2 regions of the Paenibacillus sp. FSL H3-0457 genome follow, and region 1 is predicted to be linked to the other one. Evidence: predicted binding sites of a transcription regulator. Region 1 holds the regulator's gene; the other holds the start of a gene.
What was found. Region 1 encodes CtsR, which represses protease genes until heat stress. Its sites were predicted from a motif close to ATGGTCAATAAAGGTCAAACA; they were not measured.

Region 1 (16,585 bases):
GAAGGCTACGGCTGAGCGTAGGCTGAATGCTTATTTTTATAATGTAGGTTATTCGGATGACATTCAGTTTGCCAATCATCAGCAGATGATGGACTTCCTGCGTGAGAACCGATTCAAAGTTAATCCATCCATCACGTATTTCCATGAGTTTGATGATGTGATGGAGCAATTGGCCGCGATTCAGGAGAACCGGGGTCAGCTGGACTATCTGATCGATGGAGCTGTTATCAAAATTACGGACATGCGCACCCGCGAAGTGTTGGGTTATACCGATAAATTCCCTCGCTGGGCGGTGGCATATAAATTCGAGGCTGAAGAGACCACGACGGTTCTTAACGCTGTGGTATGGAATGTGGGCCGTACTGGTAAAGTAACTCCGCTGGCACGCGTAGAACCGGTTGAACTTGCCGGGGTAACGGTACAGAACTGTACGCTGAACAATGTCGGCGATATTGAGCGCAAAAATCTGAAGTTCGCTCTGGGCACACGGGTCTTTATCCGTCGCTCCAACGACGTCATTCCTGAGATTCTGGGTAAAGTGACGGAGGAGAGTGATGGCGAGGAGATCGTCTTCCCTGAGCAGTGTCCTGCATGTGGATTCCCACTGGAGCAACGCGGAGCGCATCTGTTCTGCAACAATAGACTTGCGTGTAAACCACAAACGGTGGCACGTATTTCCCATTTTGCTTCCCGTGATGCTATGGACATCGAGACGTTCAGTGAGAAAACAGCGATTCAGTTGTATGATGAATTGAACGTACGTGAGCCTGCCGACCTGTATACGTTACAGTTTGATGATCTGGTGAAGCTGGAGCGGTTTGGGGAAAAGAAAGCGAACAACCTTATCGCTGCGCTTGAGCTTAGTAAAGATAGAGACTTGGCTTCCTTCTTATACTCACTGGGTATTCCGAACACAGGTAAATCGACAACGCGCATGCTCGCTGATCATTATCGAGATCTGCACGCCATTATGAATGCAACCGTGGAAGAACTGGTTGAACTACCCGACGTCGGTGGTATTGTGGCAGAGAGCATCGTAAACTTTTTTGCAGATCCGTTTACACAGGCTGCAATTGAGAAAATGCTTAACTTGGGCGTGAAAGCTCAGGCACCTGAGGCACCAGCCGTTGCTGTTGTGGAAGATTCCTTCTTCAGTGGTAAAACGGTCGTCTTGACCGGAACGCTGCACCAATTGACGCGGGAAGAGGCAACGCAAAGACTGGAAGCGCTCGGAGCGAAGGTGACTGGCAGTGTGTCGAAAAAGACAGATTTGGTTATTGCCGGAGAGAAGGCAGGTAGTAAACTAACCAAAGCCCATGATCTTGGCATTCCTACGATTGAGGATGAGGACGAACTTGTACGTCTTTTGAACCCACAGGGTTAAAGTGTAATCAGAGAGTTCATAATGAGGAAAAAGAAAAAAGCCCCCGAAGACACGAATATGTGGTCGGGGGCTTTTGCTATTTATTGAATTATTTTTACAACGAAAGAACGCTCACCAATCTTATCTCATCATGATCCACTTAAATTGTTAGGGATGCGCTGAGATGCGCCTGTAAGCCATGCATCCTTATCATATCCTCGTTCTTCCCAGTAACCGATATGTTCGCTGTCGATGAGTTCAATGCGATTCAACCATTTTACTGATTTATAGGCATACATCTGAGGAATAACGAGCCGTACGGGACCGCCAAGATCAGCAGGAATAGGTTTGCCATCATGCATGACAGCGACCATAATATCTTCCATTTGTGCTTGATCCATCGTAATGGCATCCGTATACACACCATCACCGGAATAAAACTTCACGCTGTGAGCTTCCGGTTTGACCCCGGCTTGTTTCAAAAGCTGTGCAAGAGAAATGCCTTCCCAGGTATTCTTATATACAGACCAGCCCGTTACACAGTGGAAATCACTAACCTGTACGGTGCGCGCCAGCTTCACGAATTGTTCCCAATTCCAGACCTGTGCCCGTTCAACCAGTCCATCGATTCGGAAAGACCAGTTAGCATTGGAGAAGGACGGTATGGGCGTAACCGTATATACGCGGAAATGACCTTCAGCCCCGCCTCCAATGGGAGGTGAAGAGGCAGACAGCGGTTGTGGCAGAGGAACCATGCGGTTAGGGTCGTTCTCCAGCATGCTATCAATACTGTTATCGATCTTGAGATTTCGTCCTACCCAGGATATAAAAGTAGGACCAAGAGTCACGGCGAGACCAACCCCCACAGCAGAACGGATGAAAGCTCGTCGTGTATACAACGGTTGAGGTCGCTCCTCTGATTTGAGGGGATCTCTCTCGGAACTGCGATCAAACTGGGAAGAAGATATAGGAGCCGGAGTTTCTTTTTCATCCGATATTGAATCAGATGGGTCAGCTGTATTTTGAGTTCGTGTTGAAGTTGTAGTGGTTTTAACCGCACGACGTGCAGGATCCTTTAACCATTTGGTCCGAGTGATGGAGTGATAGATAATATAAGGTAAGCCCACCCAAGTCAGCAGGTCATGGATCAAAAGTGCAGCATTCGACCATCGAGGTCCAGCTAGCTTGAACTGCCATAATACAATACCCGAGAGGATCCAGCCTACCAGCAGCGCAAGAACAAAGATGGTGTTCACCCTTTGCCAAGGCCTATTTCGAAGTTGTTTCCAGTGCTTTCCGGCCAAAATCAAGTAATATACTACGGGTGCCAGCATAGCTAGCCCAACGATGATATGTAGCCATTTTAACCAGACACGTCCAATTCCGAGTATCTCGCGCCAAAAGCCGCCTACCAGCATAAGACCTGTTATAGCAAGGATCACAACAATCCAGGCATTCCACGCATGGATGGAAACCAACTTTTTGCCGTAACCTTTGCGTCTGTTCTTCAACCATTGCTTCAAGTGCGATCACCCCATATAGGTTAATAATGAGTTTATTCATAACTTTGATATGTAATAGCTAGCTGTGAATGGAGTACGTGATCTGTGTAAAGGTGCAATGCGAGATGGATATACGATTGTTCATAGGCTACTTATGAAAGTAGTACACTTGACTGCTTAACCTTATCTCTATATCTATATACCTTATTATAGAGTTTTTGGATCACTTTCTTCAAACGAACAGAAGAGCCGGGATCGTTATCCCATCTTGGGTTCAGAGCATGTGCTAATCTGTCGAAACAGGTTGGAGACAAGACGCCGTAGATGAAGATATGATGATATCAAAAGGTTGATTAAAAATGCTTGCTAAATAAATCACTACGTGATATATTATTTCTTGTCGCTTCAAACGAATGATTGTCATAATCATTTGAAAGATGACGAAAACAAAGTGTTGACAGTAAGTTAGTTAACATGATATGATAAGATTCCTGTCCGGTTGACAAACATCAACATAAACGGACATACAAGTTCCTTGAAAACTGAACAAATGGATAGTAACTTTTGATTCACAATGAATCGTCAGATTCAAAATGAGCTTATCGCTCTTTTCAATACTTTATTGGAGAGTTTGATCCTGGCTCAGGACGAACGCTGGCGGCATGCCTAATACATGCAAGTCGAGCGGACTTGAAGAGAAGCTTGCTTCTCTGATGGTTAGCGGCGGACGGGTGAGTAACACGTAGGCAACCTGCCCTCAAGTTTGGGACAACTACCGGAAACGGTAGCTAATACCGAATAATTGTTTTCTTCGCCTGAAGGAAACTGGAAAGACGGAGCAATCTGTCACTTGGGGATGGGCCTGCGGCGCATTAGCTAGTTGGTGAGGTAACGGCTCACCAAGGCGACGATGCGTAGCCGACCTGAGAGGGTGATCGGCCACACTGGGACTGAGACACGGCCCAGACTCCTACGGGAGGCAGCAGTAGGGAATCTTCCGCAATGGGCGAAAGCCTGACGGAGCAATGCCGCGTGAGTGATGAAGGTTTTCGGATCGTAAAGCTCTGTTGCCAGGGAAGAACGCTTGGGAGAGTAACTGCTCTCAAGGTGACGGTACCTGAGAAGAAAGCCCCGGCTAACTACGTGCCAGCAGCCGCGGTAATACGTAGGGGGCAAGCGTTGTCCGGAATTATTGGGCGTAAAGCGCGCGCAGGCGGTCATTTAAGTCTGGTGTTTAATCCCGGGGCTCAACCCCGGATCGCACTGGAAACTGGGTGACTTGAGTGCAGAAGAGGAGAGTGGAATTCCACGTGTAGCGGTGAAATGCGTAGATATGTGGAGGAACACCAGTGGCGAAGGCGACTCTCTGGGCTGTAACTGACGCTGAGGCGCGAAAGCGTGGGGAGCAAACAGGATTAGATACCCTGGTAGTCCACGCCGTAAACGATGAGTGCTAGGTGTTAGGGGTTTCGATACCCTTGGTGCCGAAGTTAACACATTAAGCACTCCGCCTGGGGAGTACGGTCGCAAGACTGAAACTCAAAGGAATTGACGGGGACCCGCACAAGCAGTGGAGTATGTGGTTTAATTCGAAGCAACGCGAAGAACCTTACCAGGTCTTGACATCCCTCTGATCGATGCAGAGATGTATCTTTCCTTCGGGACAGAGGAGACAGGTGGTGCATGGTTGTCGTCAGCTCGTGTCGTGAGATGTTGGGTTAAGTCCCGCAACGAGCGCAACCCTTATATTTAGTTGCCAGCATTTCGGATGGGCACTCTAGATAGACTGCTTATGACAAACCGGAGGAAGGTGGGGATGACGTCAAATCATCATGCCCCTTATGACCTGGGCTACACACGTACTACAATGGCTAGGTACAACGGGCTGCGAAATCGCGAGATGGAGCCAATCCCAACAAAGCTTGGCCTCAGTTCGGATTGCAGGCTGCAACTCGCCTGCATGAAGTCGGAATTGCTAGTAATCGCGGATCAGCATGCCGCGGTGAATACGTTCCCGGGTCTTGTACACACCGCCCGTCACACCACGAGAGTTTATAACACCCGAAGTCGGTGGGGTAACCGCAAGGAGCCAGCCGCCGAAGGTGGGATAGATGATTGGGGTGAAGTCGTAACAAGGTAGCCGTATCGGAAGGTGCGGCTGGATCACCTCCTTTCTATGGAGAATCGTTTCCTGCAACGGAAACATTCAAATATGCAGGTTCTCAGAACCTGCAACAGCAACACAGTTACTTATCCATTTGTTCAGTTTTGATGGAATTTGAGGGGCCATAGCTCAGCTGGGAGAGCGCCTGCCTTGCAAGCAGGAGGTCAGCGGTTCGATCCCGCTTGGCTCCACCAAACAATTTCATCTATTTGGCTTGTTCTTTGAAAACTAGATATCGAAACGAAACAAACGCGAATTAGAACATTCCTTTAAGCTGAACTTGTGCAAACAAGTCAAGTGTATAAAGGTAGTTAAATTGCTTTTGTGATGGTATCGGGTGAGAGCGACTTTTGGCTTTGCGCAAGCAAAACAAGGGAAGCGAGCGACCGAAACCGGAACAAAATGGTTAAGCTACTAAGAGCACACGGAGGATGCCTAGGCGCTAGGAGCCGATGAAGGACGTGGCGAACAACGAAACTGCCTCGGGGAGCTGTAAGCAAGCTTTGATCCGGGGGTGTCCGAATGGGGAAACCCAGCTGGGGTAATTTCCAGTTACTCATAACTGAATACATAGGTTATGTAGAGGCATACCAGGGGAACTGAAACATCTAAGTACCCTGAGGAAGAGAAAACAATAGTGATTCCGTCAGTAGCGGCGAGCGAACGCGGAGAAGCCCAAACCAAAGAGCTTGCTCTTTGGGGTTGTGGGACGTCTCACATGGAGTTACAAAGGAACTTAAGCGAAGAGGTCTGGAAAGGCCCGCCAAAGAAGGTAAAAGTCCTGTAGTTGAAAGTCTGTTCCCTCCGAGACGGATCCCGAGTAGTGCGGGGCACGTGAAACCCCGTATGAATCCGGCAGGACCATCTGCCAAGGCTAAATACTTCCTAGCGACCGATAGTGAAGCAGTACCGTGAGGGAAAGGTGAAAAGCACCCCGGAAGGGGAGTGAAATAGAACCTGAAACCGTGTGCTTACAAAAAGTCAGAGCCCGTTTTAGGGGTGATGGCGTGCCTTTTGTAGAATGAACCTACGAGTTACGTTCCCGTGCAAGGTTAAGGTGAAGAGCCGGAGCCGCAGCGAAAGCGAGTCTGAATAGGGCGACTTAGTACGTGGACGTAGACCCGAAACCGGGTGATCTACCCCTGTCCAGGGTGAAGGTGCGGTAACACGCACTGGAGGCCCGAACCCACGCATGTTGAAAAATGCGGGGATGAGGTGGGGGTAGCGGAGAAATTCCAATCGAACTCGGAGATAGCTGGTTCTCCCCGAAATAGCTTTAGGGCTAGCCTCGGAAAACAGAGTCGTGGAGGTAGAGCACTGATTGGGTGCGGGGCCCGCAAGGGTTACCAAGCTCAGTCAAACTCCGAATGCCATAGACTTACTTCCGGGAGTCAGACAGTGAGTGCTAAGATCCATTGTCAAAAGGGAAACAGCCCAGACCATCAGCTAAGGTCCCCAAGTGTGTGTTAAGTGGGAAAGGATGTGGAGTTGCACAGACAACCAGGATGTTGGCTTAGAAGCAGCCACCATTGAAAGAGTGCGTAATAGCTCACTGGTCGAGTGACTCTGCGCCGAAAATGTAACGGGGCTAAACACACCACCGAAGCTATGGCTTGATGCTTTGCATCAGGGGTAGGGGAGCGTTGTATAAGGGTTGAAGGTGTACCGTAAGGAGCGCTGGACATTATACAAGTGAGAATGCTTAGATGAGTAACGAAAAGATCAGTGAGAATCTGATCCGCCGAAAGCCTAAGGGTTCCTGAGGAAGGCTCGTCCGCTCAGGGTAAGTCGGGACCTAAGGCGAGGCCGAAAGGCGTAGTCGAAGGACAACAGGTCGAAATTCCTGTACCACCGTAAGCCGTTATGAGCAATGGGGGGACGCAGTAGGGTAGTGACGCGGACTGATGGATGTCCGTCTAAGCAGTAAGGCTGATGTGTAGGCAAATCCGCACATTGTAAGGCTGAGCTGTGATGGGGAGCGAAAATTATAGTAGCGAAGGTCATGATCTCACACTGCCAAGAAAAGCCTCTAGCCAGGTGATGGTGCCCGTACCGCAAACCGACACAGGTAGGCGAGAAGAGTATTCTAAGGCGCGCGGAAGAACTCTCGTTAAGGAACTCGGCAAAATGACCCCGTAACTTCGGGAGAAGGGGTGCCCCGGTAGTGTGAATAGCACGAGGGGGCCGCAGTGAAAAGGCCCAAGCGACTGTTTAGCAAAAACACAGGTCTGTGCGAAGCCGTAAGGCGAAGTATACGGGCTGACGCCTGCCCGGTGCTGGAAGGTTAAGGGGAGTGGTTAGGAGCAATCCGAAGCTGTGAACCGAAGCCCCAGTAAACGGCGGCCGTAACTATAACGGTCCTAAGGTAGCGAAATTCCTTGTCAGGTAAATTCTGACCCGCACGAATGGCGTAACGACTTGGGCGCTGTCTCAACGAGAGATCCGGTGAAATTTTAATACCTGTGAAGATGCAGGTTACCCGCGACAAGACGGAAAGACCCCATGGAGCTTTACTGCAGCTTGATATTGAATTTGGGTACGATCTGTACAGGATAGGTGGGAGCCTTTGAAGTGTGAGCGCCAGCTTGCGTGGAGGCAACGTTGGGATACCACCCTGATCGTATCTAGGTTCTAACCTGGTACCGTAATCCGGTGCGGGGACAGTGTCAGGTGGGCAGTTTGACTGGGGCGGTCGCCTCCTAAAGAGTAACGGAGGCGCCCAAAGGTTCCCTCAGAATGGTTGGAAATCATTCGAAGAGTGCAAAGGCATAAGGGAGCTTGACTGCGAGACCTACAAGTCGAGCAGGGACGAAAGTCGGGCTTAGTGATCCGGTGGTACCGCATGGAAGGGCCATCGCTCAACGGATAAAAGCTACCCTGGGGATAACAGGCTTATCTCCCCCAAGAGTCCACATCGACGGGGAGGTTTGGCACCTCGATGTCGGCTCATCGCATCCTGGGGCTGAAGTAGGTCCCAAGGGTTGGGCTGTTCGCCCATTAAAGCGGTACGCGAGCTGGGTTCAGAACGTCGTGAGACAGTTCGGTCCCTATCTGTCGTGGGCGTAGGAAATTTGAGAGGAGCTGTCCTTAGTACGAGAGGACCGGGATGGACGTACCGCTGGTGTACCAGTTGTTCCGCCAGGAGCATCGCTGGGTAGCTATGTACGGACGGGATAAACGCTGAAAGCATCTAAGCGTGAAGCCCCCCTCAAGATGAGATTTCCCAGTATGTAAGACCCCTTGAAGACGACGAGGTAGATAGGCTGGGGGTGGAAGTGCAGCAATGCATGGAGCTGACCAGTACTAATCGGTCGAGGGCTTATCCAATAGCAAGTTGTAAATCGCATGTTTCGTTTCGAATCTAGTTTTCAGAGAACGATCTCTGAAATGAAAATTGGTACATCACAGAACGTGTGTATGATTTTCAGTTCCATATCTGATTTTAAGAAGCTATGCTTCGACAAATCGCGTTTGGTGGCGATGGCGGAGGGGTTCCACACGTACCCATCCCGAACACGACCGTTAAGCCCTCTAGCGCCGATGGTACTTGGACCGCAGGGTCCTGGGAGAGTAGGACGCCGCCAAGCGAAGAACCACTGCCGATGTTATTCGGTGGTGGTTTTTATTTGTTTATTTTAGGGGATGCGAAAGCATCTCCTATTTGACTTTGTAAGAATCCTCTGACACACTCTAAGGGGTACATATATCAGATATCAGGCCATGATTTGGATTGATATAACTCTAGCGAATGGGGTGTAGGACAACATGGAAATTCAGAAATTGACGGTAGATGATTTTGAACCGGCGATGGCACTCTCCGAATATGCTTTTCAAGTAGTAATGAGTGAAGAACAGAAAGAAAAACGGCGGAGTCAATTTTCGTCACAGGATATATGGGGTGTATATGAGGACGGGCAGCTAGGAGCCAAACTTCACATCATTCCTTTTCAAACCTATATTCATGGCAGATCGTTCGAGATGGGCGGTATTGCGGGTGTTGCCACCTGGCCAGAGTATAGACGCAAAGGCTGGGTAGCGGGTCTGCTGAAGCATGCGTTGGAAGAAATGAATCGTAACAAACAGAGCATATCATTCTTGCATCCATTCTCTTTTGGTTTCTATCGGAAGTATGGATGGGAGACGTATGTTGAATTTAAACGTTATAAAGTACCTACAGCTCATTTGCCTCTGAAAAAAGCGACACCTGGAACGATTCGACGTGGGGATCCAGGCCTCAGCATATTAAAGGAAGTATACAGTGCTTATGCTGAGCGTTATAACGGAACTCTGGTTCGGGATGATGCAAGGTGGGAGAATTCAGTTCTTGTTAATGGGACCAGCCAGAAGGCTGTATATTACGATGAAGCTGATGCAGCACAAGGTTATCTTTTATATGAGGTTAAGGAAAATAAATTTACCATTAAAGAGATCATCTATCTGAATGAAGAGGCTAGGCAAGGGCTGTGGACCTTCATTGCTAACCATGATTCCATGATCCAGGAAGTTACGTTGCAGGCGCCTGCCAGTGATACGCTTGCCTTCCAATTGGATAATCCACGGATTCAGCAGGAGATTGTACCTTATTTTATGGCGCGTATCGTTAGTGTAGAGCAGTTTATATCCCAGTATCCATTTGCAAGCCAGGACTCACCGGTGCAGATTGTACTTCAGGTAGAAGATGCCCACGCTCCATGGAATGAAGGGGTATGGCAATTAAACGTGGCAATGAACGGAACAGCGTCCATATGGAAAACATCGGAGCCAATTACTGATGATCAGATCATTAAGGTGGATATTCAATCCCTTACCGCGGTCCTGATGGGATATCGCAGACCAACGGAAATGGCACGAATCGGAAGAATTCACGGACCGAACACAGCAATCAAGGCTTTGGAACAAGCGATTCCTGAACGGGAAACCTATTTGCTCGATTTCTTCTGATGACTATTCCCACTGCTCCATTTAACTTGATTAGCTTATATAGAAATACGGCGTGATTGAAAGACCAATGGACTTCTCCAGCAATTTTGGGGAGGTTTTTTTGTGTCCGGGGAATATTTCGTGTAAAATCGTAAAAAATGAATAGTGACCCCACTTGGCAAAACCACAAAATATGCTATAATGGTTATAAAGTCAAAGAAAGTCAAAGTCAACTAAAGGTTTAATACTTAAGTAGCTTTCTTTCTACAATCTGATGCATGATCGCCAATATACGGGATTCATTTCATCAGAGGATCAAGGGAATATTAAAGGACCTTCGTGCTTCCTTCGCTCTCCTGTTGGCACCTGTGGAAGCAAGATTCGCTGTTTCCCTGATTGGTTAAATGGGTAGAGAAGGTGTACTCTGTGGGGGCGTGTGGGTCCTTATTGACTTAACGTTTCAGACAGTGGAGGATGATTGGATGCGTAATATCTCTGATATTATCGAACGATATCTGAAGAGTATTTTGCATGAAAGTCCCGAAGGAATGGTTGAAATTCAGCGTAATGATCTGGCAGATCAATTCTCATGTGTACCTTCCCAGATCAATTATGTCATCAGCACACGTTTTACACTCGAGAAGGGATACCTGGTAGAGAGTAAACGTGGCGGTGGTGGTTATGTTCGCATACAGCGCATTGAATTACCGGCCCAATCAGCTCTGCATAATCATTTGCACCATAGTATTGGTGAAGAGATCGGGCAGACAGCTGCCGAAGGTCTGATCTATCAATTGGAAGAAGCGCGCTTCTTGAGCAAGCGGGAAGCCGGGTTGATGCGAGCTGCTGTATCTAGAGAGGTTATATTGGTCAAACTTCCTTACCGGGATCAAATTCGTGCCAGAATGTTGAAGGCGATGTTAATATCTTTGCTCGGTAAATGAAAACTATCGGGGTCAAAGGAGGTACATCAATATGCTGTGCCAAGAATGCAATAAACGTCCGGCGACACTTCATTTTACGAAAATCGTAAATGGAGAGAAGACGGAATTCCATATTTGTGAGTCATGTGCCCGTGAAAAAGGGGAAATGATCCCTGGAACAGCAGGTGGGTTTTCCATTCACAACTTGTTGTCCGGATTGCTTGATTTTGATCCAGCCGGCAAAAGTGGATCGGCAGGAACACCACCTGCAAAAGCTCTTCAATGTGAAGAGTGTGGTATGACGTACGCACAATTTAGTAAGATAGGACGCTTCGGCTGCAGTTCATGTTATAAATATTTTGACAGCCGTCTGGATCCTTTGTTCAAGCGGGTTCATGGTAATACGTCCCATGTAGGCAAAGTGCCTGCACGAGCTGGTGGTCGCATCAAGGTGAAACGGCAAATCGCTGATCTGAAGCGTGAGCTCCAGGAGAGCATCGCGCAAGAGGAATTTGAAGAGGCGGCCCAGATCCGTGACCAGATCAGAGGACTTGAAAAAGGAATAGCTCAGGAGTAAAGTTTGTCATGAGTAGGAGGGATGCGTAATGCCTAATCTGCGCTTTACAGAGAAGGCGCTCAGCGACTGGATGCGCAGTGATGCGGCTGATTCCGAAATTGTCATTAGCAGCCGTGTCCGGATTGCACGCAACCTTCAGCATGTTCCGTTTCCGATGCTGGCTTCCAATGAGCAATCGGAAGAGGTGCTGAATAAGCTGAGCGAAGTACTTCAATACGATGACGTTCATGCCTTTGGGGATTTTCATACGTTGGATCTGATCGATATTGACGAACTCGACAAACGGGTGCTGGTGGAGAAACATCTCATCAGTCCAAGTCTTGCGAATGAATCCAGGAATGGTGCGGTTATTCTCAGTGAGGATGAGTCTGTCAGTATTATGATTAATGAAGAGGATCATCTTCGTATCCAGTGCCTCTATCCGGGGTTCCAGGTGAAAGAAGCCTGGGAGAAAGCTTCCGCAATAGATGATGCTTTTGAAGCGCATGTGGATTATGCTTTTGATGATCGCAGAGGATACTTAACCAGCTGTCCTACTAATGTAGGTACAGGTGTCAGAGCATCGGTTATGATGCACTTGCCTGCCCTCGTGATGACACAGCAGATAGGCCGTATTCTAACCGCAGTTTCCCAAGTGGGATTGACGGTAAGAGGAATATACGGTGAAGGTAGCGAGGCGATGGGTAACCTGTTCCAGATCTCGAACCAGATTACATTGGGACAGACCGAACAGGAAGTCATTGAGAACCTGCATGGTGTTGTGTTACAGATGATTGGTCATGAACGTACAGCCAGAGAACGGTTAATTACCGACTCCAGACTGCGGATTACGGATCGTGTCATGCGTTCTTATGGCATATTGTCTCATGCAGCTATTGTTGATTCCAAGGAAGCTGCACAGCGCTTATCGGATGTACGCCTTGGCGTGGATCTCGGATTGTTGGATGGACTGTCCATTACGGTAATGAATGAGTTGAATGTCATGACACAGCCGGGGTTTTTGCAGAAAACATTCGGGGAAGATATGCGCACAGATGAGCGTGACATCTACCGTGCTCAGTTGATTCGTGATACGATCAATGCAGCGAAGCAGTCCTAGTTTAGCCTGATATTGTATTGAATTATGGTTTCATGCCGCATTGCGGCTTTTATATAATAAGGCATGTACAAATGCCGAATGACTTTATTCGCAGCACGGCTGCAAACAAAAATGATATGAAGAATACGACGGTTATTTCATTATATGACCCTCGTTTTATCCAAAACCATGGAGGTGCAGGAGATATGATGTTTGGAAGATTTACGGAACGGGCCCAAAAGGTGCTCGCACTCGCGCAGGAAGAAGCTGTCCGTCTCGGTCATAATAACATCGGTACTGAGCATATTTTGCTCGGCCTCATTCGTGAAGGCGAAGGCATCGCAGCCAAAGCACTGATCGGCCTGGGACTCGGATTGGAAAAAATTCAGGATGAAGTAGAAACGCTGATTGGCCGTGGCCAAGAGCAACCTACCAACATTGCATATACGCCACGTGCGAAAAAAGTAATTGAACTGTCTATGGATGAAGCTCGTAAATTGGGCCACACTTATGTAGGCACAGAGCATATCCTGCTTGGATTGATTCGTGAAGGCGAGGGTGTTGCAGCACGTGTGCTCAATAACCTGGGAATTAGCCTGAACAAAGCACGGCAACAAGTGCTGCAATTGCTTGGCAGCAGTGAAGCTGTATCCAGTCATAATGGCACACCTGCCAATGTAAGTACACCAACGCTGGACAGTCTGGCACGTGATCTCACGGCTTATGCGAGAGAGAACAACCTGGACCCAGTCATTGGACGTAGCAAAGAAATTGAACGTGTCATTCAGGTGCTCAGCCGTCGTACCAAGAACAACCCGGTATTGATCGGTGAGCCAGGTGTAGGTAAAACAGCGATTGCTGAAGGCCTTGCACAAAAAATCATTGCAAATGAGATTCCGGAAACATTGCGCGACAAACGTGTAATGACCCTGGATATGGGTTCTGTAGTCGCTGGAACCAAATATCGTGGTGAGTTCGAAGATCGTCTGAAAAAAATCATGGATGAGATTCGCCAAGCAGGTAACATTGTCCTGTTTATCGACGAATTGCATACCTTGATTGGCGCAGGCGGAGCTGAAGGTGCCATCGATGCTTCTAACATTTTGAAACCGGCTCTGGCCCGTGGAGAATTGCAATGTATCGGTGCGACAACACTGGATGAATATCGTAAATACATCGAGAAGGATGCAGCGCTTGAGCGTCGTTTCCAACCGATTACTGTAGATCAGCCTTCTCCGGAAGAAGCGATTCAAATCTTGCACGGCTTGCGTGACCGTTATGAGGCGCATCACCGCGTGAAAATTACGGACGAAGCAATTGTGCAGGCGGTTAAACTGTCTGACCGTTACATTACAGACCGTTTCCTGCCAGATAAAGCGATTGACCTGATTGATGAAGCGGGTTCCAAAGTAAGATTGAACTCTTACACGATCCCACCAAACCTGAAACAACTGGAAAGCCGTCTGGAAGATATCCGTAAGGAAAAAGACGCTGCAGTTCAAAGTCAGGAGTTCGAAAAAGCAGCAGCTCTGCGTGATACGGAACAAAAAATCCGTGAAGAGCTGGATGTAACGAAGAACCAGTGGAAAGAGAAACAAGGTCGCACCGATTCCGAGGTTACTCCTGAGGATATCGCACAAGTGGTAGCCAGCTGGACTGGAATCCCTGTGAACCAACTGAAAGAAGAAGAGACACAGCGTCTGATGAATCTGGAGTCTATTCTACATGAACGTGTCATCGGTCAGGATGAGGCAGTGAAGTCTGTCAGCCGTGCGGTTCGTCGTGCTCGTGCGGGACTTAAAGATCCAAAACGTCCGATGGGTTCATTCATTTTCCTCGGCCCTACAGGGGTAGGTAAAACAGAACTTGCTCGTGCTCTGGCTGAAGCGATGTTCGGCGATGAAAATGCAGTAATCCGGATTGATATGTCCGAGTATGGTGAGAAGCACTCGACTTCCCGACTTGTCGGAGCGCCTCCAGGATATGTTGGGTACGAAGAAGGTGGTCAGCTGACAGAGAAAGTTCGTCGCAAACCATATTCCGTAGTCTTGCTCGATGAAATCGAGAAAGCACATCCAGAAGTATTCAATATCTTGTTACAAGTGCTTGAGGATGGCCGACTGACGGATTCCAAAGGTCGCGTCGTTGACTTCCGCAATACGCTGATTATCTTGACATCCAACGTGGGTGCCGAAGCGATCAAACGTAACTCTACACTGGGCTTCACTGCAGTTGTAGATGCAGGAGCAGATTATGACAACATGAAGGGGAAAGTAATGGATGAGCTGAAGAAAAGCTTCCGTCCAGAGTTCCTTAACCGGATTGATGAAATTATCGTGTTCCATTCACTCGAAGAAAAACACATCGCTGAAATTGTTACGCTTATGAGTGAAGAACTTCGTAAACGACTGCTCGAACATGAGGTCGATTTCGAACTCACTGATAATGCCAAGTCTTTCCTTGCGAAGTCAGGCTTTGATCCAGCTTACGGTGCGCGTCCGCTTCGTCGGGCGATCCAGAAGCATATCGAGGACAAATTGTCCGAAGAGTTGCTCACAGGTAACGTAACCAAAGGGGATTCATTGCTCATCGACGAAGAGAACGGTGCACTGTCTGTTACGAAAAAAGACGTGGTCGTTCCGTCCAATGAGGAAATCGAAACTAAATAATATTTAGCAAGCTTTGGAGTTAAACTTCAGCTTGTATTGATCCATAATCCTTAATCAAATCCTTCTCGGCTTCGGCCGGGGAGGATTTTTTTCACTTTGGACAGAAGACGGACATGATTATGTCAGGAACATGTGTAAAGTTTGCGATAATCCTTTACGAAAAATCTCAAACAATGGTAAACTTTTAGTAACCCTGCACGTCAGGGAGTTTGGGTGAAATTCGTCGAATAATGCAAAATGCTGTTATAAAATTAAATTATAGGAGTGCTGAAGTGGCCAAAGTTAAAACCAAGTTTCAATGTACGGAATGCGGCTATGAAGCCCCCAAGTGGTACGGTAAGTGTCCGGGTTGTCAGTCATGGAATTCAATGGTGGAAGAAACAGAGACGGTGGTCAAAACACAAGGGAGAAATTCTCCTCTGTTTGACAGTAAAGATAAACCGCTTCCTATCATAGATATAGATAGCGGTCAGGAACCGCGTGTACAGACTGGAATCGGAGAGTTGAACCGGGTATTGGGTGGCGGAATCGTTCCGGGTTCACTCGTTCTGGTGGGCGGAGATCCGGGTATTGGTAAATCAACGTTGATGTTGCAGACGTCCCATGCTCTGACGCATTCGGGTTTGCGTGTGTTATATGTTTCCGGTGAGGAATCAGTCAAGCAAACCAAATTGCGGGCAGACCGTCTCGGGGCACTCTCTGCCGAGTTGTATGTACTGTGTGAAACCAATATGGAACGTGTAGAGGAAGCGGTGGATCAGATCCAGCCGCATTTTCTGGTCATCGACTCCATTCAGACGGTATATCTTCCCGAAGTTACCAGTGCGCCTGGTAGTGTTGCACAGGTAAGGGAATGTACGTCAAGGTTCATGCGGATTGCCAAAGGCAGAGGCATTGCAACGGTTCTTGTGGGGCATGTTACCAAAGAAGGTGCCATTGCCGGTCCACGTATGTTAGAACATATGGTGGATTGCGTGCTTTATTTTGAAGGAGAACGGCATCATACGTATCGCCTGCTGCGTGCGGTGAAGAACCGTTTTGGTTCCACCAATGAGATTGGTATTTTTGAAATGGGCGAGGATGGACTTCGTGAGGTGGGCAATCCGTCCGAACTCTTTTTGTCGGAACGTCCATTGGGTGTAGCAGGTTCAACGGTAGTTGCCAGTATGGAGGGTACACGCCCTCTGCTCGTGGAATTACAGGCGTTGATCTCGACGACCCATTTTCCTTCTCCTCGCCGTATGGCAACAGGGGTAGATCTGCATCGATTAAATCTGATCATTGCAGTGCTGGAGAAACGGATGGGCATGTTTTTACAGACCCAGGATGCGTATCTGAACGTGGCTGGTGGAGTACGATTGGATGAGCCCGCTGTAGACTTGGCGGTTG
Region 2 (16,585 bases), 990 kb from region 1:
CTCATGAAATGAGAGAAGCCGGAAGGCTTCTCTTTTTTTGAAACTACAGTGGGCATGAGATCGTATACATATAGGGCATATTAGCTGTGAGGTGAAGATTTTGGGGGAAATGATAAAAGATTGGTTACAGAATGCGACAGTGAGACGATTTTTGATCTTGCTCTTGTTCTGTTTAATTTTGTTCAGTATGGGGAGTATGCTGCACATGATTCTGCTGTTGTTCCTGGTGACATATGTCATGAACAGGTTACAGCATTTCATTACAGGTGGTTTGAATCGGTTGTTTCCAATCAATTATAAAGTTGTGGTCATCCTACTCTATATGATTGTGATCGCAGTCATTGTGCTTGGCATTTCCAGATATTCACCACGGATCGTGGATCAGGTCGTCCAGTTGACAAACGAGATTATGAAATTTCTGGATAGTGCAGACGGTGATAATTTTGCATCCAAAATTGCGGGTTATCTTCAATCCTTCGATATTAAAAATTACACCAATGATGCATTGAAATATATTTTCGCTTTGAGCAAATGGCTGGAGTTTATTCTGCTCGTTATCATTCTGAGTCTGTTCTTCTTGTTGCAGAAGCAGGAGATATCCAAGTTCACGTCCAAGTTCAAAACAAGTAAAATTGGATGGTTCTACAATGAAGTTGCTTATCTGGGAGACAAATTCGTATCTTCTTTTGGTAAAGTCATTGAGGCGCAGCTTCTTATTGCGGTGTTTAATACAGTACTGACGATACTGGGCTTATGGATTCTGGGTTTCCCGTATCTGTTCGCTCTGACCATTCTGGTGTTCATGCTCAGTCTGGTTCCCGTTGCGGGGGTTATCATCTCACTTGTACCGCTCTGTCTGATTGGGTATCAGATGGGTGGACTGAAATTAAGCATTATTGTGATCATCATGATTATTGTTATTCATGCTTTGGAGACGTACTTCCTGAACCCAAAACTGATGGCACACAAGACCAAATTGCCAATGTTCTACACCTTTATCGTACTAATTCTGTCGCAACACTTCCTGGGGATCTGGGGACTGATCATTGGTATTCCGATCTTTGTCTTCCTGCTCGATATTCTGGATGTGAACAAGATGGAGAAGACGGAAGAGCCGGTACGTGTAGAAACGAAGTTATAACGTAGAAAAATCAACTGAGTCAGCCCAATTTCTACAATTTCAGATTTTCATAAAAGTAAGGGAGCCTTCCTGTGGATGGAAGGCTCTTTTTTTGTTGGCAATACCGTCATTAGATAGCTTTCTGCGTAAGAATGACAGGTGGCGGGGTGCATAAGATGAGTCACCTATATGAGGGGACGATGTTGATCTTTTATGAATGGAACGAGTGAAGATGCAATATCATGAGTTGAGGCTTCCTCTGTTATAGAGGAAGGAATGAAGCGTGCGTTTATAAATGAAGGTAATGAGGATGTATACGTATTCAAAAACGGTGTGTGATGTGGTTCACAACCCCGGCGGAGCAGGAGGTACTAGAGGTCTTCTCGTCTTGACCCAGGCGTATCCTTCAATTATAGTTGGTACGTAGGACTTAAACTATTTTAGATAGATAAAGGTGGCTTGCAGCATGTCTGAGAAAATCTACGTTGGGGTCGATCTCGGCGGAACAGCAATCAAGGTCGGTATATGCGATGAACAAGGTCAGCTAATGCATACGTATGAAGGACCGACTGAAGTGGATAAGGGCGTAGACACGGTCATCGCCAACATCGAGAAGTATGTCCGACATATCGTAGCCGAATCACCTTACAGTTGGGAACAGCTTGAGGGTGTAGGTGCTGGAGTGGCCGGTTTCACGAATGTACGCGAGGGAATTATCGTTCATGCCCCTAACATCGGATTTCGGAATGTGGCCATTCGTTCGATTCTGGAAGAACGTCTGGGCAAGCCAATCAAAATAGATAACGATGCAAACGTGGCTGCACTGGGTGAAGTCTGGGCAGGTGCCGGCAAAGGCGTAGACAACTGCGTATGTTATACACTCGGTACGGGTGTTGGCGGAGGCTTGATCCTGAATGGTAACATTTATCAGGGTTTCTCCGGTATGGCGGGAGAACTGGGTCATATCAGTGTTGTACCTGATCTGGAAGCCATCAAATGCGGTTGTGGTAAAATGGGATGTGTAGAAACAGTATCGTCTGCAACGGGTATTATCCGTATGGCAAAGGATGCCGTAGAGCGCGGGGATCATACGTCACTGGCACTCGTCGACAAGATTGCAGCCAAAGAAGTATTTGATGCTGCCAAGGCAGGCGATGAAGTGGCACAGCGCATTGTGAATCGTGCGGCCTTTTACCTGGGCAAGTCCATGGCTACTGTAGCAGCTGTCATTAACCCGGAGATGTTCATCATCGGTGGCGGCGTATCCAAAGCGGGCAATTTCTTGTTTGATGAAATCCGTACTGTGTTTGCTAAGCTGACGCCAGAACCGTTGCAAGATGGGGTTCAGATTCTGGAAGCTACACTTGGTAATAATGCAGGTATTGTGGGTGCAGCAGGTCTTCTCTTGCGTTCCTAGTATCCTCGTAACAATATATGAAGACAGCAATATGATAAGGAGGGGACATTTATGCTTGAAGGTGAAGGATCACCAGGCACAGGCGCCACGCTCATTATCATTACGGGCATGTCCGGAGCAGGTAAAACCATTGCAGTACAAAGCCTGGAGGATCTGGGTTTCTTCTGTGTGGATAATCTGCCGCCGGTATTGATTCCGAAATTTGCGGAACTAATTGAACAGTCAAACGGCAAGATTGGTAAGGTTGCATTGGTTATCGATCTGCGCGGGCGTGAATTCTTTACGGCTCTGTCCGAGTCTTTGAACTATATTAAAGATCATTTTACCATTCATTGCGAAATTTTATTCCTGGATGCTACAGATTCTGTACTTGTTCAGCGTTACAAAGAAAGCAGGCGCAGACATCCACTGGCTCCTGAGGGCATGCCGTTGGACGGCATCCGACTGGAACGCAAGATGTTGGAGGAACTCAAAAACTCTGCGACTCAGGTACTGAATACAAGTACAATGAAGCCTGCTCAACTGAAAGAACGTATCATATCCCGTTTTTCTCATCTCGAGAGCCAAATGCTGTCGGTGAATATTACGTCGTTTGGATTCAAGTATGGCATTCCGATTGATGCTGATCTGGTGTTTGATGTACGTTTTTTACCGAATCCGCATTATATTGATCATTTGCGACCGAATACGGGACAGAATAGTGATGTGTACGAATATGTTATGAAGTGGCCAGAGACACAGGCATTTCTGACCAAGCTGCTGGATATGCTGCATTTCCTGATTCCGCAATACCGGAAGGAAGGCAAAAGCCAGGTTATTATTGGAATCGGCTGTACCGGAGGCAAGCATCGTTCGGTAGCAATATCGGAATATTTGGGCAAGATGTTGGGAAGCAGCGAGACAGAAGCTGTTACCGTGAGCCATCGCGACGCTGACCGGGACCGTCATTGAAGAGGGTGAAGGGATGAAAGAGGCCGGACCACGAAGAGAACGTCCGAGAATAGTTGTAATGGGCGGCGGAACCGGATTATCCGTGATGCTGCGCGGTTTGAAAGAGAAGCCGCTGGATATCACGGCCATCGTCACAGTTGCAGATGACGGTGGAAGTTCAGGCATCCTGCGCAATGAGCTACAGATGCCGCCTCCGGGCGACATTCGCAACGTGCTTACGGCACTGGCTGATGTAGAACCATTGCTTTCAGATATGTTGAAGTACCGTTTCAATACAGGCGCGGGGCTTGCAGGCCACAGCTTGGGAAATTTGATTTTGGCTGCAATGACGGATATTTCGGGCGACTTTGTGACCGCAGTGCGGGAGCTTAGCCGCGTGTTTGCCGTTCGAGGTGAGGTATTGCCAGCAGCCGGGCAGGCCGTTGTGTTGCATGCGGAGATGGAAGATGGGACAATTATTACAGGTGAGTCCAAAATCCCTGAGGCGGGTGGACGCATCAAACGTGTTTTCCTTGAACCGGATCACGTGGAGCCGTTGCCAGAGGCAGTAGAGGCGATTCGTCAAGCTGATGCTATTCTGATCGGGCCAGGCAGCCTCTATACAAGCATCCTTCCCAATTTACTCGTACCTAAGCTTGCAGAAGCTGTGGTAGAGGCTGATGCGGTGAAGATGTTTATCTGTAATGTGATGACACAGCCGGGAGAAACGGATAACTATACGGTAAGTGACCACCTTAAGGCGGTACACGAGCATATAGGTCATCAGCTCTTCGACTATGTTATCGTAAATAATGGTGACATTCCGCTGCAAGTGCAAAATAAGTATGCGGAAAAAGGAGCAAAACCGGTTGTACTGGATATGAATGTACTCGAAAGTGCCGGTTATCAGGTGGTTGCAGATACCCTTGTTCTGTTCAAAACCTATCTGCGTCATGATGCCGACAAGTTAAGTCATCACATCTACCAACTGGTACAAAATTGGATGTTACGGAAGAGGTGAAGTCCCATGTCGTTTGCAGCACAGACCAAAAAAGAGTTAACCATGATCGAGAGCGAACCGTGCTGCGAAAAGGCGGAACTTTCAGCCCTCATCCGTATGCTTGGTGCAGTGCAGTTATCGAATAAAAAAGTGATCTTGGATATTTCGACGGAGAATGCCGCGATTGCAAGACGGGCATACTCTCTGCTTAAAAAGCATTTTCAAGTGCATACGGAATTACTGGTCCGCAAAAAAATGCGGCTGAAAAAGAACAATGTATATATTGTTCGTATTCCAACCATGGTGCAGGAGATTCTCAATAGTCTTCATATTGTATCTGAGGGCTTTCTCTTTACCCCAGGGATCAGTACGGAATTGTTTCAGCAAAACTGTTGTAAACGGGCCTATCTTCGCGGTGCATTTCTCGCAGGTGGATCGGTTAATAATCCGGAAGGTTCCTCGTACCACCTGGAGATTGCGTCTATGTATGAAGAGCACTGTCAGGCACTGGTTGACCTGGCCAATGAATTTCATCTGAATGCCCGGTGTATAGAACGGAAAAAAGGATTCATCCTATACATTAAGGAAGGCGAGAAAATCATTGAGCTGCTCAGCATCATTGGTGCTCATCAGGCCTTGTTCAAGTTTGAAGACGTACGGATTATGCGCGACATGCGTAACTCCGTTAATCGGATTGTCAATTGTGAGACCGCCAACCTGAATAAGACCATCGGAGCGGCGGTGAGGCAAATCGATAATATCCGGTTGTTACAAAAGGAAGTTGGTCTGGAATCTTTGCCTGAGAAGCTTCGCGAAGTGGCGGAGGTTCGACTGGCTCATCCGGATATTAACTTGAAGGAAGTTGGCGAGCTCCTTAAAGGTACAGTCAGTAAGTCGGGAGTGAACCATCGGCTTCGTAAAATTGATGAGCTGGCTGAGAAAGTACGCACAGAACGTTATGGTTAAGACGGAGTAGGGTAAAGTAACAAGGTCGGGAAAGTTAGCCCTTAAGGATCTGGGAGACTCACTTAGGTCATTGGATGAGCTGTGCAAAAGATGAAATTAGGGCAAGATAATGTCCTCCAAAGCACCCTGAGTTTTTTCTTCTAGTGTCCTGCACGGGTTAATGGTATAATGTTGTATAAATATAATTGTGTATTTAATGTCCAGATTTCATAATAGGGGGTAAGTTTCCATGACAAAGCACCCGGTAGTTGTCCGTTTGAAAACGGGTCTCCATGCCAGACCTGCGGCACTGTTCGTTCAAGAAGCGAATAAGTACTCGTCTGAAGTGTTCGTCGAGAAGGACGACAAAAAAGTTAATGCAAAAAGTATCATGGGGATCATGAGCCTTGCAATTAGCACAGGTACGGAAATCCAGATTAGTGCAGAAGGCGCGGATGCCGAACAGGCTGTAAACGCTTTAGTTAGTCTGGTAAGCAAGGAAGAGCTCGAAAACCAATAAGATATGATCAATCTAATGAAGAAGTCCCGAAAGGGGCTTTTTTGTGTTTTTCACGTTTATGCTATCGTCAAGTGCAACATTATGGAATTTGTCCCGTCTGTTAAGGTATCAAATCGTTTAAAGTTTGAGATGTTAACACATAAGGAGGCTATCGTGATGGGTAAACAATGGATGAAACCGTTTGGTGCGGTGCTGGTGGCAAGTACGTTGCTTGTTGGAGGAACAGCATGGGTTGCACCAGGTAACTATGCTTACGCTGCAGAGGTTCAGGGTGTACAACAGAATGTGATTAATGTTGTGGGTAAAGGTGAGATTCAGGTGAAGCCTGATATCGCTTATCTGTCCATTGGTGTGAACAGTACTGCAGAGACAGCTGCATCTGCTCAAAAAGCGAATGCTGCCAAAGTTCAAAAGGTATCCAACTTGCTGAAGAATACGTGGAAGATCAGTGCAGACGACATTCAAACGAGTCAGTTCTCTGTACAACCCAACTATACGTATAGCGAAAAAGACGGACAACAAATTAAAGGATATACAGCGCATCATACGCTGACAGTCACATATCGTCAGATGGACAAGATTGGCGAGTTGCTCGATGCTGCTTCGGGTGCGGGTGCCAACAATATTGAAAACGTACGCTTTACTGTAGAAAATCCGGAAAGTTATGAATCCCAAGTGATTGAAAAAGCTGTTGCCAATGCAGATGCGAAAGCGGGCGCCATTGCAAAAGCAGTTAAGCGTCAACTGGGTGCTGTTCTTTCCGTGAGCCAAGGTGATGCCAATGTGCCTGTATTCTATGCAAGCGAGGCGTTGATGTCCAAAGCACAAGATACAGCAGGTGGTACTGAGATTGAAACGGGCCAGGTTAAAGTAAGTACAATCCTGAATATCACGTATGAAATGAAATAAATAAGAGTGAACTAAGGATTGTAAACTCAAGAACCTTTTTAAGTGTCATTTGAAGGGTACAACGAAATAATGACAAAGACTTTGTCCTATGGACAGAGTCTTTTTTTGTTGGAAAAGCAAACTTTGATGAAGTTATATAGAAGGGTACCTTTTTGAAGCAACATGAAATGCTGTATATTGGTATCTTTTTTGTATAGTTGTTCGTGACAAAAAGGTCATATCCCCATATATTTTCCTACTGATATTCATCAACATTGTAACTCGAGCTGTAAACCTTTCCGAAATCGGGTTAATTATAATAGAGAGGTGAGCGTATGAGATATGCGATCAGGTCAGGATTACATACGCAATGATCCCTAATTGTGAATTCAGAGAGGAGTTTTATATATGACATCATGGAAAAAATGGACAAGTGCGTTGCTTGCAGCAGGAATTATTGTAGGTAGCGGTTCGGTGTGGCAGGACAGTTCGGTTCAGGCGGCATCGGTATCCTCGAAAGTGACAACCACAGCTGAGGTGACCCTGAAGTCGGGTGGAAAAACACTGACTCAAAAAGGACTTCTTCAAGGTGGTTCAACTTGGGTATCTCTTACGGCAGTTAAAGATGTGGCAGGTGGAACGCTGAAATATGATGCGAAAACCAAGTCATATACGGTAACGGCAGCCAACAATGCGATGACCGTTAGCCTGATGGATGGACAGCCAAACGTTTATATTAACGGTTATTACCCTCAGGTGGAAGCAAAATTGATTCAGGGTCGATTATATATCCCATTCTCGGCAATGAGAGATTATCTGGGTGTACAGGGGAATTGGGATGGCAAAACCAAAACGTTGACACTCAGCAAGGTGAAACAAAATAACGTTAAAATTAAAGCGGCAACAGTTAATGTTACTGTAAAAAATGCTGAAGTAGATGTTCAATATCCGCAAGTGAGTGGACTTGCCAGCAAAGAAGCTGAAGCGGCGATCAACAAAGTGCTGAAAGACGAAGTGGATGCTTATGTAGCTGACTTCAAGAAACAGACATCTGAATTCGGCGGTGCAACAGCCAACCGTCCATATGCATTTGAGAGCTCCTATGTAGTGACGTACAACGAAAAAGGCGTGCTGGGACTCATTACACAACGATATGAAGATTATGCTGGCGCTCATGGCATGACATACCGTACTGGCCACACCTTTGCACTGGACACAGGCAAGGAGCTTACATTAGATGATGTGCTGCAAAATAACAAAACCATGCGCGAGACGTTGAGTAAAAAAGTGGGTGAACAACTGAAAGCCCGCGGTGGATACCTCGACGGTTACAAAGGGCTGAATAAAGATCAAGATTTCTATGTGACACCAACGGGTGTAGTTGTGTTCTTCCAGTTGTATGAGTATACGGCGTACGCAGAAGGATTCCCTGAAATGCCATTTACGTATAAAGAGCTTCTCCCTAAAGGCACGGAACCTTTCAGTAATGTAAATGGAACCAAATAAAGAATCATTATTATGCACTCTTAAGTTTTCTTCCTTATAAAATGAAAAAAGAAGCCCCCATCATAATTATGATGAGGGCTTCTTCTCGTATAGACAACACAATTATATGTTGCTGATTACGTTAGGTGTTGATTATGTTAACGCATAGACCGTGGTCTACGTCACACTTAGATGCCTTGTGATCCTACGTTTTCGATGACTTTATCAATGATACCGTAATCGGCGGCTTCAGCAGCACTCATGAAGTAGTCACGATCTGTATCTTTCTCAATCCGCTCCAGCGGTTGACCTGAACGCTCAGAGATGATGCGGTTCAACGTATCACGCATTTTCAGGATGCGGCGAGCACGGATTTCGATGTCAGAAGCCTGACCTTGTGCACCACCAAGTGGTTGGTGAATCATAATTTCACTGTTTGGTAATGCAAAACGTTTACCTTTTGCACCGGCATTCAACAAGAATGCACCCATGGAAGCCGCCATACCTACACAGATGGTAGATACATCCGGTTTGATGAATTGCATTGTATCGTAAATCGCCATACCGGCTGTAATCGATCCGCCTGGGCTGTTGATGTATAAGTGAATGTCTTTCTCCGGATCTTCCGCAGCCAGGAACAACATCTGTGCCATAATGGCATTAGCCACTACGTCATTAACATCGCTACCAAGGAAAATAATACGATCCTTCAGCAATCTGGAGTAGATGTCGTAGGCGCGCTCACCCCGGTTGCTCTGTTCAACGACCATTGGAATAAAACTCACGTGAAAAACCTCCTTGGAATGTAAATGTTATTGGTGTTTATACTTAAACTGTTACCGTATTACCCACATAATAAACAATTCCAAACAAAAAGTCAAAGAAAGTCAAACTAACTTGCAAAAAAAAGAAACCTTTCCGGTTTCATTGGTTAAATGGGTTATGAGCTGTTAAATAAAAATGGCGCGCCCGCCAAGAATCGAACTTGGATCTCAGGCTTCGGAGGCCTACGTCATATCCATTGGACCACGGGCGCACATTAATTTGCTACCAATTTATGTAGCTTTCTAAATATATGACAGCAATAATGATTATAGCTCATGAAATATTTAATTGCAAGCAGTTCGTTGTGGTATTGGTTTGGATTAACCTAAAAATGATCATGATGAAGAAGAGTGGATAAAGAGTGCATTTAAGTAAATGCTATTAGAGGTTTTGGACATGCCGTATGAAATGTAATTCTGAGCGATATGTAGATTGAATTCATTTGTTTCTTCTATATATGGTATGTGTGAGCTAGTCCTAGATCATGGAAGTCTGGGATTGTGAAAATAGGCGCGTACAAACGCTGAATGCGTGTCGAAATAACACGTTGAAACACTTGCATGTCGCGTCAGTTTTAGGTAGAATAGACGTGGGACTTAAAAAGTTAACCCGGGACGTTTTAGGGCCACGAAAGAGAGCTTAGAACGAGAACTTGCGGGAGTGGAAAGCATGCGAACGATTTTAGAAGTACAAAAGCAGCTTCTGCCTGATCTCATGGATATCTTGAAAAAGAGGTATACGATTCTGCAACAGATCATGTTATCGGATGTGATCGGACGGAGAACGTTAGCTAATTCCATGCAGATGACCGAGCGGGTTCTGAGGGCTGAGACCGATCTGTTAAAGGCTCAGGGACTTATTGAAATTGACAGTGCAGGAATGAAGATCAGTGAGGCAGGGTATGATTTGCTGCAGCAGTTAGAGCCCGTAGCCAAAGAGCTGTTCGGATTATCCGAGCTGGAAGAGCGCATCAAGCAAGCCTACGGTCTGCAAAAGGTAGTTGTGGTTCCTGGTGATTCGGACGTTTCTCCATTTGCCAAAAGGGAACTGGGCAGAGCCGGAGCGAAGGCTCTCGGCAATATCATGAGTGACAACGACGTTGTCGCCGTTACTGGTGGTTCAACAACGGCCGAAGTCGCAGAACAACTAAATCCGCCAACATCGCTCAAAGGTGTCTGGTTCGTACCAGCACGCGGTGGACTTGGAGAAAGCCTTGAAATTCAGGCTAATACGATCGCATCCACAATGGCAAAACGGGTAGGGGCGCAATACAAACTCCTGCATGTACCGGATTTGCTCAGTGATCATGCCTATGAATCATTAATCCAGGACCCTAGTGTTCAGGAGATTCTGCAGCTGATCAGGCAATCACGGATTGTTATTCATGGAATTGGTGATGCCGTAGAGATGGCCAAAAGACGCAAACTTGCGACGGAGATTATAGATGAACTTCAGGAGCAAGGGGCCGTATCTGAATCTTTCGGTTATTACTTTAATGATCAGGGTAAGGTGGTACATACCATGCTTACACTGGGTATGCGACTTCAGGATATTGAACGAACCGATGTTGTGATTGGAATTGCAGGTGGCAAAAGCAAAGCTGCTGCTATACATTCCGTGTTACGATTTGGTCAGGAAGATATTCTGATTATTGATGAGGCTGCTGCCGAAGTCATCGTTGCTGAAATGGAATAAGGTTTTACTTTGTATCACAACTATTGTTGTCTTGACGGACTTCACCGTCTGTCTTGAATATATAAGTTTCATAAAAAATTAATCAAAACTTGGGAGGAACTTACTCATGATTAAAGTAGGTATTAACGGTTTTGGACGTATTGGACGCTTGGCATTCCGCCGTATTCAAAATGTAGCAGGCATCGAGGTAGTAGCAATCAACGACTTGACTGACGCTAAAATGCTCGCTCATTTGCTCAAATATGATACAACTCAAGGTCGCTTCGATGGCGATGTTGAAGTACACGATGGCTTCTTCAAAGTGAACGGCAAAGAAGTTAAAGTATTGGCTAACCGTAACCCAGAAGAACTTCCTTGGGGCGACCTGGGCGTAGATATCGTTCTGGAATGTACTGGTTTCTTCACAACTAAAGAAGCAGCTGAGAAACACTTGAAAGGTGGAGCTAAGAAAGTTGTTATCTCCGCACCAGCTACTGGCGACATGAAAACCATCGTTTACAACGTAAACCATGAAATCCTCGACGGTACTGAAACTGTAATCTCCGGCGCATCTTGCACAACAAACTGCCTGGCACCTATGGCAAAAACACTGCAAGACAAATTCGGAATCGTTCAAGGTTTGATGACTACAATTCACGCTTACACTGGCGACCAAAACACGTTGGATGCTCCACACCCTAAAGGTGACTTCCGTCGTGCTCGCGCAGCAGCTGAAAACATCATCCCTAACACAACTGGTGCTGCTAAAGCAATCGGTCTGGTAATCCCAGAACTGCAAGGCATCCTTGATGGTGCAGCTCAACGTGTACCAGTAGCTACTGGTTCCCTGACTGAGCTCGTAACTGTTCTGAACAAAAAAGTAACTGCTGAAGAAGTTAACGCAGCTATGCAAGAAGCTTCCGATCCAGAAACTTTCGGATACACAGAAGACGAAATCGTATCTTCCGATATTCAAGGAATCACTTTCGGTTCCCTGTTTGATGCAACTCAAACTAAAGTTCTGACTGTTGGCGACCAACAATTGGTTAAAACTGTAGCTTGGTATGACAATGAAATGTCCTACACTGCACAATTGGTTCGCACTTTGGAGCACTTTGCAAAAATGATTAAGTAATATCTGTAATAACATAGAGCGGAAACAGATGCTATATTGTTTCCGCTCTTTATATATCTACATTTTGCAAATTTCTCAAAAACACCAGGATTGACGAGGGATTTTAGCTCTTGATTGGTCCACCAAATACATGGGTGCGGAGGAAATACAGATGAACAAAAAAAGTGTACGCGATATCGAATTGACAGGAAAACGGGCTTTTGTCCGTGTAGATTTCAATGTGCCGCTCGAAGATGGTAAAATTACAGATGACAAACGTATTCGTGCAACGCTTCCTACAATCAACTTCTTGATTGAAAAAGGCGCTAAAGTCATTTTGGCAAGCCACATGGGTCGTCCTAACGGCGAAGTGGTTGAATCTTTGCGTTTGACTCCAGCAGCTGAGCGTTTGTCTGAATTGCTTGGTAAAACAGTTGTTAAAGCTGACGGTTCTGTTGGTGACGCTGTTAAAGCTCAAATCGCTGAACTGAACAACGGCGACGTATTGTTGCTTGAAAACGTTCGTTTCCACGCAGGCGAAGAGAAAAACGATCCGGAACTGGCAAAACAATTTGCTGAACTGGCTGACGTTTTCGTTAACGATGCGTTTGGCGCGGCTCACAGAGCACACGCTTCGACTGAAGGAATCGCTCACTTGCTTCCAGCAGTGTCCGGTTTGTTGATGGAGAAAGAACTTGAAGTGTTGGGTAAAGCAATCTCCAACCCTGAGCGTCCTTTCACAGCTATCATTGGTGGATCCAAAGTTAAGGACAAAATCGATGTAATCGACAACCTGCTGAACATTGCAGACAACGTAATCATCGGTGGCGGTCTGACTTACACGTTCTTCAAAGCACAAGGACATGAAATTGGACAATCCTTGCTGGATGATTCCAAACTTGATGTTGCTCTCGGTTTTATCGAAAAAGCGAAAAAATTGGGCAAAAACTTCTACCTGCCGGTAGATATCGTAGTGTCTGACGATTTCAGTGCGAAAGCAAACACACAAATCGTTGACATCGATGGTATCCCAGCAGATTGGGAAGGTATCGACATCGGTCCTAAAACACGTGAGATCTATGCTGATGTAATCAAAAACTCCAAATTGGTTGTTTGGAACGGACCAATGGGCGTATTTGAAATCGAGCCATTCTCCCACGGTACTCGTGCAGTAGCGGAAGCTTGCGCTGAGACAGAAGCTTACACTGTAATTGGTGGCGGTGACTCCGCAGCAGCAGCTGAGAAGTTCAAATTGGCTGACAAGATGAACCACATCTCTACAGGTGGCGGTGCATCGCTCGAGTTCATGGAAGGTAAAGTACTTCCAGGCGTAGTGGCATTGAACGACAAGTAAGTTTTAGTAGTCTATAGCATGAAGGAGTTGAAACCCATGAGAACACCGATTATCGCAGGTAACTGGAAAATGTTCAAAACGGTTTCCGAGTCCAATGACTTCATTCAGGAAGTTAAAGGAAAAGCGGAAGTTGAAGGCGTAGAAACTGTAATCTGCGCACCGTTTACAAATCTGCCATCCCTGGTAGAAGCGGTTAAAGGTACAAACATCAAAATTGGTGCACAAAATCTTCATTTTGAAGATAACGGTGCATTCACAGGTGAAATCAGCGGCGTGATGCTGAAAGACCTGGGTGTGGATTATGTCATTATTGGTCACTCGGAGCGCCGTCAATATTTTGCGGAAACCGATGAGACTGTCAATAAAAAGTTGCATGCAGCATTCCGTCACGGTTTGACTCCAATCTTCTGCCTTGGTGAGACGCTTGAAGAGCGTGAAGCGAACCAAACAAAAGACGTATGCAAAGTGCAAACAGTAGCTGCTTTTGCAGGTCTGTCTGCAGAGCAAGCGGCACAAGTTGTTATTGCTTATGAGCCGATCTGGGCGATTGGTACAGGCAAATCCTCCACTTCCCAAGATGCGAATGAAGTTATTGCTTACATCCGTACGCTGGTGAAGGATCTGTACAACGAGACGGTTGCGAATGCAGTTCGTATTCAATACGGCGGCAGTGTTAAACCGGAGAACGTAACAGAATACCTCGGACAAAGCGACATCGACGGCGCACTTGTTGGCGGTGCCAGCTTGCAGCCGGCTTCGTTCATCGCGCTTGTTGAGGGGGCGAAGTAAGATGACAGCTCCAAAACCTGTAGCACTGATCATCATGGATGGCTTTGGTCTGCGTAACACGGTGGAAGGCAATGCGGTAGCGCAAGCCAAAAAACCGAACTACGACCGTTTCATGAGCCAATTCCCACATACAACACTCACTGCTTGCGGTGAAGCTGTAGGTTTGCCAGAAGGGCAAATGGGAAATTCCGAGGTAGGTCACCTGAATATTGGTGCCGGCCGGATCGTATACCAGGATTTGACTCGTATCTCCAAATCCATTCGTGACGGCGAGTTCTACGACAATGAAACACTTGTCAAAGCTGTTCGCGAAGCGAAACAAAGCGGCAAAAAGCTTCATCTCTACGGCTTGTTGTCCGATGGCGGCGTACATAGTCACATCGACCACCTGTTTGCTATGCTGGATCTGGCCAAAAAAGAAGGAATGAATGATGTATATATTCATGCTTTCATGGATGGCCGTGATGTTATGCCAGACAGTGGTAAAGACTTCATACAGAAGCTGATCGCTAAGATTGAAGAAGTCGGTGTAGGACAAATCGCAACGGTTCAAGGTCGCTATTACGCGATGGACCGTGACAAACGTTGGGAACGGGTTGAGAAATCATACCGCGCCATCGTTTATGGCGATGGACCAAAATACACTGACCCACTCAAAGCGGTTGAAGAATCGTATGAGAAGTCCGTATTTGATGAATTCGTTGAACCAACGGTTATCGTCAAAGCGGATGGTGAGCCGGTAGGTTTGGTAGAGAGCGGCGATTCCGTTATCTTCCTCAACTTCCGTCCTGACCGTGCGATCCAGTTGTCGCAAGTATTCACGAACCAGGATTTCCGCGGTTTCGATCGTGGTCCGAAGTTCCCTGTGGGCTTGCACTTTGTATGCTTGACTTTGTTCAGCGAGACGGTTGAAGGTTATGTGGCTTATTCGCCGAAGAACCTCGACAACACCCTGGGTGAAGTTCTGGTACAGAACAATAAAAAACAACTGCGTATTGCAGAAACTGAGAAATACCCGCACGTTACCTTCTTCTTCAGCGGCGGTCGTGATGTGGAGCTTCCGGGCGAAACTCGTGTACTGATCAACTCACCAAAAGTTGCAACGTATGATCTGCAACCGGAGATGAGCGCGTATGAAGTAGCTGACGCATGTGTTCGCGAGATCGAAGCAGACAAACATGACGCCATCATTCTGAACTTTGCTAACCCTGACATGGTTGGACACTCCGGCATGCTGGAGCCTACCATCAAAGCGGTTGAAGTAACAGATGAGTGCATGGGCCGTGTTGTGGATGCAGTACTTGCCAAAGGCGGCGTTGTACTGATCACGGCGGATCATGGTAACGCGGATATGGTGTTCGATGAGAAAGGACGTCCGTTCACAGCTCATACAACGAACCCGGTTCCATTCATCGTTACTGATGCAAATGTAACGATGCGTGAAGGCGGAATCCTGGCAGATATCGCGCCAACGATCCTTGACCTGATGCAATTGCCTAAACCGGCTGAAATGACAGGTACATCTGTCATCGCTACCCGTAAATAAGTTACACAACAACATATATAATTGGGCGGTTTGGTGTTTGCGCATTGAACGAAGGCAGCAGAAATAGTCTGAAGAAGCGAAGCGTTCGCCTTTATCACATGATTTCAACTTATGAAAATAAGTTCAAAGAAATCAGGGGATAACAGCGATTGGAAGACGATTCTGCTGATGTAGTAAAATAAGAGCAAACACAAGTTGGTCCAAAAATTAAATCCCAACTATAAAGGAGATTATCACAAATGACTATTATTTCTGACGTGTACGCTCGCGAAGTCCTCGACTCCCGCGGTAACCCTACAGTAGAAGTTGAAGTATACCTGGAGTCCGGCGCAATCGGACGCGCAATCGTTCCATCTGGTGCATCCACTGGTGCCCACGAAGCAGTTGAGCTTCGCGATGGCGACAAATCCCGTTACCTCGGTAAAGGCGTTCTGCAAGCTGTTAAAAACGTAAACGAAACAATCGCTCCAGAAGTTATCGGTATGGATGCATTGGATCAACTGGGTATCGACAAATTGATGATCACTTTGGATGGTACGCCAAACAAAGGTAAACTGGGCGCTAACGCAATCCTGGCTGTATCCATGGCAGTAGCTCGCGCAGCTGCTGACGCTCTGGACCTGCCATTGTACGTTTACTTGGGCGGATTCAACGCTAAAGCATTGCCAGTTCCAATGATGAACATCATCAACGGTGGTGAGCATGCTGACAACAACATCGACGTTCAAGAGTTCATGGTTCTTCCAGTTGGAGCACCAAGCTTCAAAGAAGCTCTTCGCGTAGGTGCAGAGATCTTCCACAACTTGAAATCCGTATTGAGCTCCAAAGGCTTGAACACAGCTGTAGGTGACGAAGGTGGTTTCGCACCGAACCTTGGTTCGAACGAAGAAGCAATCACTACAATCATCGAAGCAATTGAAAAAGCTGGTTACAAACCAGGCGTTGACGTATTCCTGGGTATGGACGTTGCTTCCACTG

Region 2: the regulator CtsR is predicted to act here: its motif matches at 9,179-9,199, upstream of clpP (ATP-dependent Clp endopeptidase proteolytic subunit ClpP).

The regions. Positions count from the first base shown of each region.
Region 1 covers NZ_CP150283.1:6,192,369-6,208,953, reverse strand. Annotated here, with positions in the region: gene ligA (NAD-dependent DNA ligase LigA) at 1-1,384, shown strand, start outside; gene MHH25_RS27470 (molybdopterin-dependent oxidoreductase) at 1,513-2,886, opposite strand; rRNA gene MHH25_RS27465 (16S ribosomal RNA) at 3,485-5,039, shown strand; tRNA gene MHH25_RS27460 (tRNA-Ala) at 5,148-5,223, shown strand; rRNA gene MHH25_RS27455 (23S ribosomal RNA) at 5,434-8,356, shown strand; rRNA gene rrf (5S ribosomal RNA) at 8,500-8,616, shown strand; gene MHH25_RS27445 (GNAT family N-acetyltransferase) at 8,795-9,970, shown strand; gene MHH25_RS27440 (CtsR family transcriptional regulator) at 10,432-10,893, shown strand; gene MHH25_RS27435 (UvrB/UvrC motif-containing protein) at 10,925-11,449, shown strand; gene MHH25_RS27430 (protein arginine kinase) at 11,478-12,548, shown strand; gene MHH25_RS27425 (ATP-dependent Clp protease ATP-binding subunit) at 12,734-15,196, shown strand; gene radA (DNA repair protein RadA) at 15,469-16,585, shown strand, end outside.
Region 2 covers NZ_CP150283.1:175,506-192,090, forward strand. Annotated here, with positions in the region: gene MHH25_RS00860 (AI-2E family transporter) at 110-1,141, shown strand; gene MHH25_RS00865 (ROK family glucokinase) at 1,587-2,537, shown strand; gene rapZ (RNase adapter RapZ) at 2,589-3,488, shown strand; gene MHH25_RS00875 (YvcK family protein) at 3,502-4,488, shown strand; gene whiA (DNA-binding protein WhiA) at 4,495-5,433, shown strand; gene MHH25_RS00885 (HPr family phosphocarrier protein) at 5,663-5,932, shown strand; gene MHH25_RS00890 (SIMPL domain-containing protein) at 6,089-6,841, shown strand; gene MHH25_RS00895 (DUF4163 domain-containing protein) at 7,229-8,326, shown strand; gene clpP (ATP-dependent Clp endopeptidase proteolytic subunit ClpP) at 8,494-9,090, opposite strand; tRNA gene MHH25_RS00905 (tRNA-Arg) at 9,267-9,341, opposite strand; gene MHH25_RS00910 (sugar-binding domain-containing protein) at 9,800-10,825, shown strand; gene gap (type I glyceraldehyde-3-phosphate dehydrogenase) at 10,932-11,939, shown strand; gene MHH25_RS00920 (phosphoglycerate kinase) at 12,091-13,272, shown strand; gene tpiA (triose-phosphate isomerase) at 13,309-14,061, shown strand; gene gpmI (2,3-bisphosphoglycerate-independent phosphoglycerate mutase) at 14,063-15,607, shown strand; gene eno (phosphopyruvate hydratase) at 15,847-16,585, shown strand, end outside.